DNA from 3 places in the Silvibacterium dinghuense genome. Region 2 is predicted to be linked to each of the others. Evidence: riboswitches for the same ligand, from Rfam matches in the RefSeq annotation. Region 2 holds a riboswitch; each other region holds the start of a gene.
The links. Region 2 has a riboswitch for cobalamin ahead of metE (5-methyltetrahydropteroyltriglutamate--homocysteine S-methyltransferase). Riboswitches for the same ligand answer to the same signal wherever they lie in the genome.
Positions count from the first base shown of each region.

Region 1: another riboswitch for cobalamin. It lies ahead of ESZ00_RS13365 (ribonucleoside-diphosphate reductase subunit alpha); the one in region 2 lies ahead of metE (5-methyltetrahydropteroyltriglutamate--homocysteine S-methyltransferase).
Region 3: another riboswitch for cobalamin. It lies ahead of cobU (bifunctional adenosylcobinamide kinase/adenosylcobinamide-phosphate guanylyltransferase); the one in region 2 lies ahead of metE (5-methyltetrahydropteroyltriglutamate--homocysteine S-methyltransferase).

Region 1 is NZ_SDMK01000002.1:996,116-999,338, reverse strand. It holds gene ESZ00_RS13370 (alpha/beta hydrolase-fold protein) at 1-1,216, shown strand, start outside; cobalamin riboswitch at 1,321-1,513, shown strand; gene ESZ00_RS13365 (ribonucleoside-diphosphate reductase subunit alpha) at 1,617-3,223, shown strand, end outside.
Region 2 is NZ_SDMK01000001.1:583,948-587,170, forward strand. It holds gene ESZ00_RS02195 (PAS domain S-box protein) at 1-488, shown strand, start outside; gene ESZ00_RS02200 (response regulator) at 507-887, shown strand; gene ESZ00_RS02205 (Hpt domain-containing protein) at 904-1,245, shown strand; cobalamin riboswitch at 1,274-1,476, shown strand; gene metE (5-methyltetrahydropteroyltriglutamate--homocysteine S-methyltransferase) at 1,618-3,223, shown strand, end outside.
Region 3 is NZ_SDMK01000001.1:1,874,323-1,877,545, reverse strand. It holds gene bglX (beta-glucosidase BglX) at 1-957, shown strand, start outside; tRNA gene ESZ00_RS07350 (tRNA-Ser) at 1,027-1,116, shown strand; cobalamin riboswitch at 1,228-1,398, shown strand; gene cobU (bifunctional adenosylcobinamide kinase/adenosylcobinamide-phosphate guanylyltransferase) at 1,530-2,084, shown strand; cobalamin riboswitch at 2,146-2,321, shown strand; gene ESZ00_RS07340 (TonB-dependent receptor) at 2,333-3,223, shown strand, end outside.

The sequences.
Region 1 (3,223 bases), on a different contig from region 2:
GGGCACGGACGAAGATCCGGCGGTGATGGCAGCAAAGGATCCTGGCGCGAAGTGGCTGAAGTACGAGCGATTCCGCAGTGAAAAGCTGAGTAAATTCTGGGGACGCGACGTCTACCTGGGCGCATGGGTGCTGCTGCCCGATGGCTTCGACGAGCATCCGGATGCGCACTATCCGCTGGTTGTCTATCAGGATCACTACCATGCGGGCTTCGGGCCGCTGCCGTGGGTGACGACGCCTCCTGACCCGAAGGCAAAGGGCGGTCCGCGCCGTGGAAGCGCGGGCTACCGCTTTTATCAGGACTGGACCTCGGGTCGGCTGCCGCGCGTGATCATGATCTACGTGCAGAACGCGAACCCATACTATGACGACTCGTACGTGGTGGACTCGGCGAATGTGGGCCCTTACGGCTCGGCGATCAACGAGGAGCTGATCCCGTTTATCGAGAAGAAGTATCGCGGCCTTGGGCAGGGATGGGCGCGCGCTACCTTCGGCGGCTCGACCGGCGGCTGGGAAGCTTTGGCGACGCAAGTCTTCTATCCGGATATGTACAACGGAACCTGGGCAGCGTGCCCTGACCCGGTGGACTTCCACGGCTATCAGAACATCGATCTCTACAACGATGCGAATGCCTTTGTCCGCAAGGGCGACTTCGGCGAGATTCCGATAGCGGCTGATCGCAAGCCGGATGGCTCGATCATCGCGAACACCGATGCTGAGTTCCGCTTCGAATATGTGCTGGGCACGCATGGGCGCTCCACCGAGCAGTGGAATATCTGGCAGGCGGTCTTTTCACCCCAGGGAGCAGATGGCTACCCGGCACAGGTGATCGATCCGCTGACGGGGGAGATCGACAAGCAGGTCGTCGAGTACTGGCATGAGCACTACGACCTGAACGCCTATATGCAGAAGAACTGGGCGACGCTGGGACCGAAGCTCGAGGGCAAGCTGCACCTCGCGGTCGGAGACGGCGACACCTATTTCCTGAACAACGCGGTGCATGATCTACAGAAGTCGCTCGAGGCGACGCGCAATCCGCACTCGGACGCCCAGTTTCAGTACGGGCCGGGTGAGCCGCATTGCTATACGGGCGGTCCGGCCGAGTACACGATGCAGGAAAACAATGCGAACTGGCCGCAGCGGGTGCTTCCGCAGATGGTCGATCACATGCTGAGAACGGCGCCCGAAGGAGCGGATGTAAAGAGCTGGCGTTACTGATTCGTTAATAGAGAGCGGCTACCGGTCACCCATGGTGGGGTTTTGCAGAGATTTGCAGAATATCCACAATGGGTGGTCTTGTTTGTGGCTGTCGACTCAACTTATAGTGGGTTTATTCCGATGGTTCCTTCTATGAGGAGGATGAAAAGGGAATCCGGTGAAACTCCGGAACTGCCCCGCAGCGGTTAGCAGGTACGAAAGCCACGAGGACACTGGGTCCCGTTCGGACCTCGGGAAGTCTGGCAAGTAGGTTCGAACCTGCATAGTCCGAAGACCTGCCAACGGAAATATACGTTCGCGCCTCCGAGGGGAGGCGAAGTAACGGTAACTGGCGCTGCTCCGCCCGGAGCGGCTGGTGCTGTTTCTTCGCATGCTTTCCGAGGCCCAGGAGACTCTCCCGATGGCCGCTACTACCGATCGCATTCCTGTACAGACGACCCTCTCCGATGTGACGCCGGGTTTTCCCGTGCCCGAAGAGACGGCGGTGATGCATGTGCGCAAACGCAATGGATCACTCGAGCCGGTGGACGTAAACAAGATCGTGCGTGCGGTGCAGCGATGCGCTCACGGGCTGCAGCATGTGGATTCGATCCGCGTGGCTTCGAAGACGATCGGCGGCCTGTATGATGGCGCGACCACGCAGGAGCTGGACAAGATTTCGATCGACACGGCGGCTTCGCTGATCGCCGAAGAGCCGCAGTATTCGCGGCTGGCGGCACGCCTGCTGCTGGCGACCATCACGAAGGAGGTTTCGAATTTCAACCTCTACTCCTTCTCGCAGTCGATCAACTACGGGCACCATGAAGGTGTGGTCAGCAACGCCACGGCCGAGTTCGTGCATACCCACGCCCGCAAGCTGAATGACGCGATCGATGACAGCTTCTCCGATCGCTTCGAATACTTCGGCCTGCGCACAGTCTACGACCGCTACCTTCTGCGCGATCCGCTTTCGCGCCGCATCATCGAGACGCCGCAGCACTTCTTTCTGCGTGTAGCCTGCGGTCTGGCGCAGTCGCCGAATGAGGCCATCAACTTCTATCGGTTGATTGCGTCGCTCGACTACCTGCCATCCTCGCCGACGCTCTTCAACTCGGGCACCAAGCATGCGCAGATGTCTTCGTGCTATCTGCACGATTCGCCGCTCGACTCGCTCGACAGCATCTACGACACCTATAAGAATGTTGCACTGCTGTCGAAGTTCTCCGGCGGTATCGGGCTCGCATTCCACCGTGTGCGCTCCGAAGGATCGTTGATCCGCGCGACAAATGGCCTCTCAAACGGCATCGTGCCGTGGCTGCGCACGCTGGACAGCTCCGTGGCGGCGGTCAACCAGGGTGGCAAGCGCAAGGGCGCATGCTGCGTGTACCTGGAGCCGTGGCACGCGGACATCGAGCAGTTCCTCGAGTTGCGAGACAACACCGGCGACGTGGCGCGCCGTACCCACAATCTGAATCTGGCCAACTGGATCTCCGACCTCTTCATGCAACGCGTGGAGGCCGACGGTACCTGGTCGCTCTTCGATCCGAAGGACGTGCCGCAGTTGCCCGACCTTTATGGTGATGACTTCAAGGCTGCTTATGAGAAAGCCGAAGAGGAAAAGCTCTATCGCCGCCAGATCAAGGCTCGCGACCTGTATGCACGCATGATGCGCACGCTGGCCGAGACCGGCAATGGCTGGATGACCTTCAAGGACGCGACCAACCTGAAGTGCAACCAGACCGGCGAGCAGGGCAATGTGGTGCACCTCTCGAACCTGTGCACCGAGATCACCGAGGTGACCTCGAGCGACCAGACAGCGGTGTGCAACCTGGGCTCGATCAACCTTGGGCGGCACGTGACCTGGGATGCCGACGGACGGCCGAGCTTCGACTTCGAGAAGCTGGCGCGCACCGTGCACACTGCGGTGCCGATGCTCGATCGCGTGATCGACATCAACTACTATCCGATCGAGGAAGCGGCAAGCTCCAACGCGAAGTGGCGTCCGGTGGGTCTCGGCCTGATGGGCCT
Region 2 (3,223 bases):
AAGAGGCCTCGCTGCTCGCCGAATTAAGGAGAGTGCTCAAAAACACGCAGAACAGTACCTCCGTTCTTCTGGTGGAAGATGATGAAGACCTGGCGAAGGTGATGACGACCACCCTCGAGCGCGCCGGTTTCTCTATCCGGCATGCAGCCACGGTAGGCCGAGCCATCGCGCTCTGCGAACAGAGTGCACCGGACCTCATCATTCTCGACCTGGCGCTGCCTGATGGCCACGGCCTGGAGTTGGTGCGCTGGCTCCGTCTCCATCCCCTGATGCGCCGGCTGCCGCTGGTGGTATATTCTGCGCGAGAAGTACCCGCTGAAGAGCAGACAGAACTGCGCCTGGGACAAACAGAGTTTCTCACCAAGGCGAAAGTGCAACCACAGGAAGTGGAAGAGCTGGTGGTCGCCATGCTTCACGACTCCGGCCGCGATGCCATGACCATGGAGCTTCCCTTCTCGAATGAGACCGCCGAAACGGCGGAACAATAAAAGATCAGAGCAACGACCATGTCCAGGCGCATTCTCATCATCGATGACGACGACGATATCCGCGAGGTAGCCGGCCTCACGCTCGAGATGATCGGAGGCTGGACCGTGCTGACGGCCAACTCGGGAAGCAATGGCATTGAGCGCGCCCGCCAGGAAAAACCGGATGCCATCCTGCTCGACGTGATGATGCCCGGCATGGATGGACCGACAACATTCCAGGAGATGCAGAAGATTCCCGAGATCGCGCAGATCCCGGTTATTCTGCTCACCGCGAAGGTCCAGGGAGCGGATCAGAAGCGTTTCGCTTCGCTCGGCGTCGCGGCCATCCTGCTCAAGCCTTTCGATCCGATGACGCTCGTCCAGCAGATATCCGACGCGCTTGGGTGGAGCGCGGAATGAACACCGTGAGTCCGCGATGACGGACCCGACAGCGCAAGAAAAAATAGCACAGGCGCTGCGAGGGATCTGGATCAGCAGCCGCGCGACGCTCGAAGAGCGCATCTCCGTGCTGACGCAGGCCGGGCAGGCACTCGCCGCCGGCACTTTGGATGATTCCCTGCGCCAGCAGGCGGAATCCGCCGCGCACAAACTGGCCGGAGTGCTGGGCACTTTTGGCATGCCGCGCGGCAGCGCACTGGCATCGCAACTCGAGCAGGCTCTCGGCAACGAGAAGTCGAACGATAGGCACGCCGAAGTACAGCAGTGGCTCGTTGAATTGCGCGAAGAGATGGCCGCGCAGGACCGGCGCTGCGCCTGACCTTCTCCGAACGATGACACACAACCCTGTACACTGGTTTTGAGCAGGTCAGGGCTCTTTGCGAGCTCTGCGAAATGGGAAGCCGGTGTGAATCCGGCACTGTCCCGCAGCGGTATGGGGAACGAAACGTGGCACGGCGAAGAGCCAACGCACTGTCCTTTCACGGATGGGAAGCGGCCATGGAGTAGGCGGCCCTCAAGTCCGAACACCAGCCTGCCGCCACCACCACGGAGGCGCTGGTAGCTGACCGTGGGTGCGCTTGAGGTTTGCCGTTCTCGTGGACTGGACCGGCCGCCACTGCTCATGCCTGCGTCTTCGCGCAGGTAAAGCCTGCGCACGGGTGGTTCTTTCGCAACAGGAGAGAACCGACACATGCATTCTGCGACACCCTTATCTTCCGTTTCCGTCACCACCGCGAATCTGGGCTTTCCACGCATCGGCCGCCATCGCGAACTCAAGGCCGCACTGGAAAAATTCTGGACCGGCGCCATCGATGCAGAGCAGCTTCTCCAGACCGCAGGCTCACTGCGCCACGAGCACTGGCGCGTGCAACGCAAAGCCGGCATCGACGTCATTCCGACAAACGACTTCTCGCTTTACGACCAGGTACTTGATGCGCTGGTCCTGATTGGAGCAACGCCCGAGCGCTTCGGCAGCGGCGAAGTCACGCTCGAGCGCTATTTCGCGACGGCCCGCAACAGCTCCACGCAACCCGTGATGGAGATGACCAAGTGGTTTGACACGAACTATCACTACCTCGTACCCGAGTGGTCCGAAGGTCTCGCGTTTACGCCGAACACACGGCGGCTGCTCGCCGAAATAGCCGAAGCCCGCGCGCTGGGCATCGATCCCCGGCCCGTGCTGCTCGGCCCTGTCACGCTGCTTGCTCTCGGCAAGGGCGTCAACGGCTTCGATCCGCTGCAGCTGGTCGATCGCATCACCACTGTGTATCTCTCCATCCTCGATACACTCGCGGCCAACAATGTTTCCTGGGTCCAGATCGATGAGCCGCTGCTGATCACCGATCTCACTCCCACACTTGCCGAGGCTTATCGCAGCATCTACGCACGGTTGAGCAAGAGCCCGGTACGCCTGATGCTCACCACCTACTTCGGTGCGCTGGGCGATAATCTCCCCCTGGCCGTCAGCCTCGGCACCGCGGGGCTGCACATCGATCTGGTACGCGCACCCGAACAACTCCAGACGGTGCTCAACGCGCTGCATCCGGAACAGACACTCAGTCTCGGCTGCATCGACGGCCGCAACATCTGGCTCACCGATCTTTCGGCTGCTCGTTTGCAGATCGATGAGGCCGTCCGCGTCCTCGGCAAGGAGCGGGTCATCGCGGCACCGTCCTGCTCGCTGCTGCATGTGCCGCATGATCTGCGCGAGGAGACGGCTCTGCCGCCGCGCCTACTTCGCTGGCTGCGCTTTGCCGAGGAGAAGCTCCGCGACCTCTCCGCGCTGGCTCGCAACGAAACTTCGGTCCTCACGCAGAATCAAGCCGATCTTGCCGACCGCAAAGAAGCCGAGAGCACGACCAACGCCACGGTCCGCACTGCGCTCGCATCGCTTGGCGAGGCAGACTTCACGCGCCGTTCACCGTATCCTGCGCGAGCCGGAGCCCAGCGCAAACAACTGGGTCTGCCGCTCGTGCCCACCACGACCATCGGCTCCTTCCCGCAATCGGCCGAAGTGAGAAAGCATCGCGCCGCGTGGCGAAAGGGTATCGAGAGCACAGGTCAGTATGAGTCCTTCCTGCGCGAAGCCATTGCGGACTGCATTCGCGAGCAGGAGCGCATTGGTCTCGATGTGCTGGTACACGGCGAGTTCGAGCGCAATGACATGGTCGAGCACTTTGCCGAGTTCCTCGAAGGCTTCGCCTTCACCCGCAACGGCTGGGTGCAGAGCTACGGCTCGCGCTGCGTCAAACCGCCGGTGATCTACGGCGATGTCTCGCGCCCGCAACCCATGACAG
Region 3 (3,223 bases), 1.3 Mb from region 2:
GGATTGAAGAACAAGCTTGGTCCCGGAGCGGATGTTCTCTATGAGCAAGGCGTTCAGATCCGCCGCAAGTATCCTTCGATGTTCGATGCCCTCTTCGGTGTCAAGCCGGAGCCAGAATGGCCGGCCTCCGAGGCAAAGCAGCATCTCGATAACGCGGTCCGCGCGGCCCGCGAGTCGGACATCGTTGTCCTGGTGCTCGGTGAGGCGCAGAACATGAGCGGTGAGCGTGCTTCGCGCGAGTCGCTGGCGCTGCCTGGCGAGGAAGAGCAGTTGCTCGAAGCAGTCGCGGCTGCTGGTAAGCCCGTCGTTCTGGTGATGCTCAATGGCCGTCCGCTCGATCTGCGCTGGGCCTCCGCGCACGTGCCGGCGATTCTCGAGGCCTGGTATCCGGGCACGCAGGGCGGCAATGCCATTGCGGACCTGCTCTTCGGCGATGCCGTTCCGGGTGGCAAGCTGCCCATCACCTGGCCGCGCGATGTAGGGCAGGTGCCTCAGCCCTACGCTCACAACACCACGCAGGACCCCGAAGACAGCGGTATCCGCTACTGGGATGAGGAGAGCACGCCGCTCTATCCTTTCGGCTACGGCCTCAGCTACACGACGTTCGCCTTCTCCAACCTGAAGCTCGATCGCTCTGCCGTTACCCCGGCCGATACCGTAAATGTATCTGTCGATGTGACAAATACAGGCGCTGTGGCCGGGGACGAGGTGGTGCAGCTCTATACGCATCAGCGCTATGGGCTTGCTTCGCGTCCGGTGCGGGAGCTGAAGGGCTTCGAGCGTGTGAGCCTCAAACCCGGAGAGACGAAGACCGTCCACTTCGCCCTTGACCGCGATCAGCTCGCCTACTGGAGTGCGGCCACGCATGGCTGGACCTTCGATCCCTCGATCTACGATGTGTGGGCCGGAGACGACTCCCGGGCCGCTCTTCATGCGCAGTTCGAGGTGCAAAAGTAGGCTTTGGGCCAGTCGGGCTCCAGCGGACGCGCTGCATTACAATAAGTGCAGCGTGTCCGCGCCCGTCGCGGAGGGATGTGTGAGTGGTTGAAACAGGCGGTCTTGAAAACCGCTTTACCCGTAAGGGTAACGGGGGTTCGAATCCCTCTCCCTCCGCCAGCTTTTAATCCTTTTCTGCAGTTTTCCACTCAAAATCCAGAGTTCCTGTGCATGCGGAGGAAGACGTTCCCCTGCATCGGCTGCAGGCGTTGACCTTCCGGCAGCCGGACGGTATCTTTCAAGACATCTGGTGTTCGGGAAGGCGGTGCGAATCCGCCACTACCCCGTAACTGTGAACGCGGAGAGATCGGCATTTTGCGCCACTGGGACTGAAGTTCTGGGAAGGCCGCTCGATTTCAGTGAGGCGTGAGTCAGGAGACCGGCCAGATGCCAGTCCGGGCTGATTCAACTTCGATGGGAGAGTTGAAGAGCATGAGCACGGGATCACCTTCCGGATCACGTGGCAGCGGATTTCTCGTTCCTTCCCGCTTTGCCTTTGTGCGTTCGCCCTGGCGAGCGCCGGAAAGCCGAGCATGTTCACACCTGCACCTTCGCGCGTAACCCTCGTCCTGGGCGGGGTGCGCAGCGGCAAGAGCCGTTATGCGCTCGAACTCGCCTCGCATGCTGACCGTGTAACGTTTCTCGCCACCGCCGAGCGGCGGGATGACGAAGAGATGCGGCGCAAGATCGAACGCCATCGAGCCGAGCGGCCCGGGCACTGGAAGACAATCGAAGAGCCGCTGCGGCTGGCTGAGACGATTGGATCGGTGCAGGATTGTGATCTGCTGGTTATCGACTGCCTCACCTTATATGCGGGCAAGCTGCTCGACACCTTCAGCGGCGATCCCGACGGGCTGTCGAAGGCTGTTGCTGATCTTTGTGCTGCATTGAAGGCAGCGCCCTGCTCTGTGATCCTTGTATCGAATGAAGTGGGCAGCGGAGTAGTTCCGGCCTTCGAGCTGGGGCGGCGCTATCGCGATCTGCTGGGCGAGATCAACCAGCGTGTCGCGGCCCTCGCTGATCATGTGGTCCTCATGGTGGCGGGGCTGCCGCTCACATTGAAGGGTATGGCGGCTTCCGCGCCTTAGCGTTTTCCTGTGATCGAAATGGACTGTCGCGGTCCGTTTCGATGCAGGGAGTGTATTCACGGAACATCATCACCAGCAGGGTGTCGGGAAGCGCGGTGCAAATCCGCCACTACCCCGTAACTGTGAGCGCAGAGAGAAGTGCAGGAAGTTCTAACGCCACTGGAGCCTGGCTCCCGGAAGGCAGCACTTGCTCGATGACGCGCGAGTCAGGAGACCGGCCCGGCTGCAGCACGAACCCGAGGGGGAACATGTCTGTTTTTGTACGTCGATTGTCTACCTGTGGCTTTCTCGCACTTTTCCTGTCTCCGTCATGGTTCCCCACTCTGCAGGCGCAGAAGTTCGGTGAGCTTCATGGCACGGTGGTCGATCCGCTGGGCGCGGCGGTTGCCGATGCCGCGGTGAGTCTCGTCGAGAATGAGCATGTGATCGCCAGCACGCGCAGTGACCGCACCGGCGCGTACCATTTCGCAATCCCGGCTGCGGGGCGTTATAGCATTCGCGCCGCTGCTCCATCCTTTCAGGCTGCCGGCAGTCAGAGCGTATATCTCTCCGCGTCCGGAGACGGCGAGCTGAACGTTACGCTCGCCACGCCCACGCTCACGCAGCAGGTGACGGTTACTTCGACGGGTGCTCCGACGCCGGAAGCGCAGACCGGAACCTCGGTGACGGTGATGCCGTCCGAGGACTTTCGCTATGCTGCCGAGGTGCAGGACCCGCTTCGCCTGGTGCCAGGACTGCAGATGACGCAGACCGGCGAGATGGGCGGCACGACTGCGCTGTACATCCGCGGCGGCGCATCGGATGCGAACAAGGTGCTGATCGACGGCATCCCGGCCGATGCTATCGGTGGAGCGGTGGAGTTTGCCAACCTCGCGAGCACGGGCATCCAGTCGATCGAAGTGCTGCGCGAACCGAACAGTGCGCTCTATGGCTCCGATGCGCTGGCCGGTGTCGTCAGTCTTACCACGCCGTGCGGATCGACGGAGCTACCCTACATCACCTATGCCGGCGAGGCGGGCAACTTCCGCACCTATCGCAACAACGTGACCGCGGGCATGGCATATAAGCATTTCGATCTCTACTCGGCCTTTGCGCGCATCGACACCGACAACAACATCCCGAACAGCGAGTTCCACAAT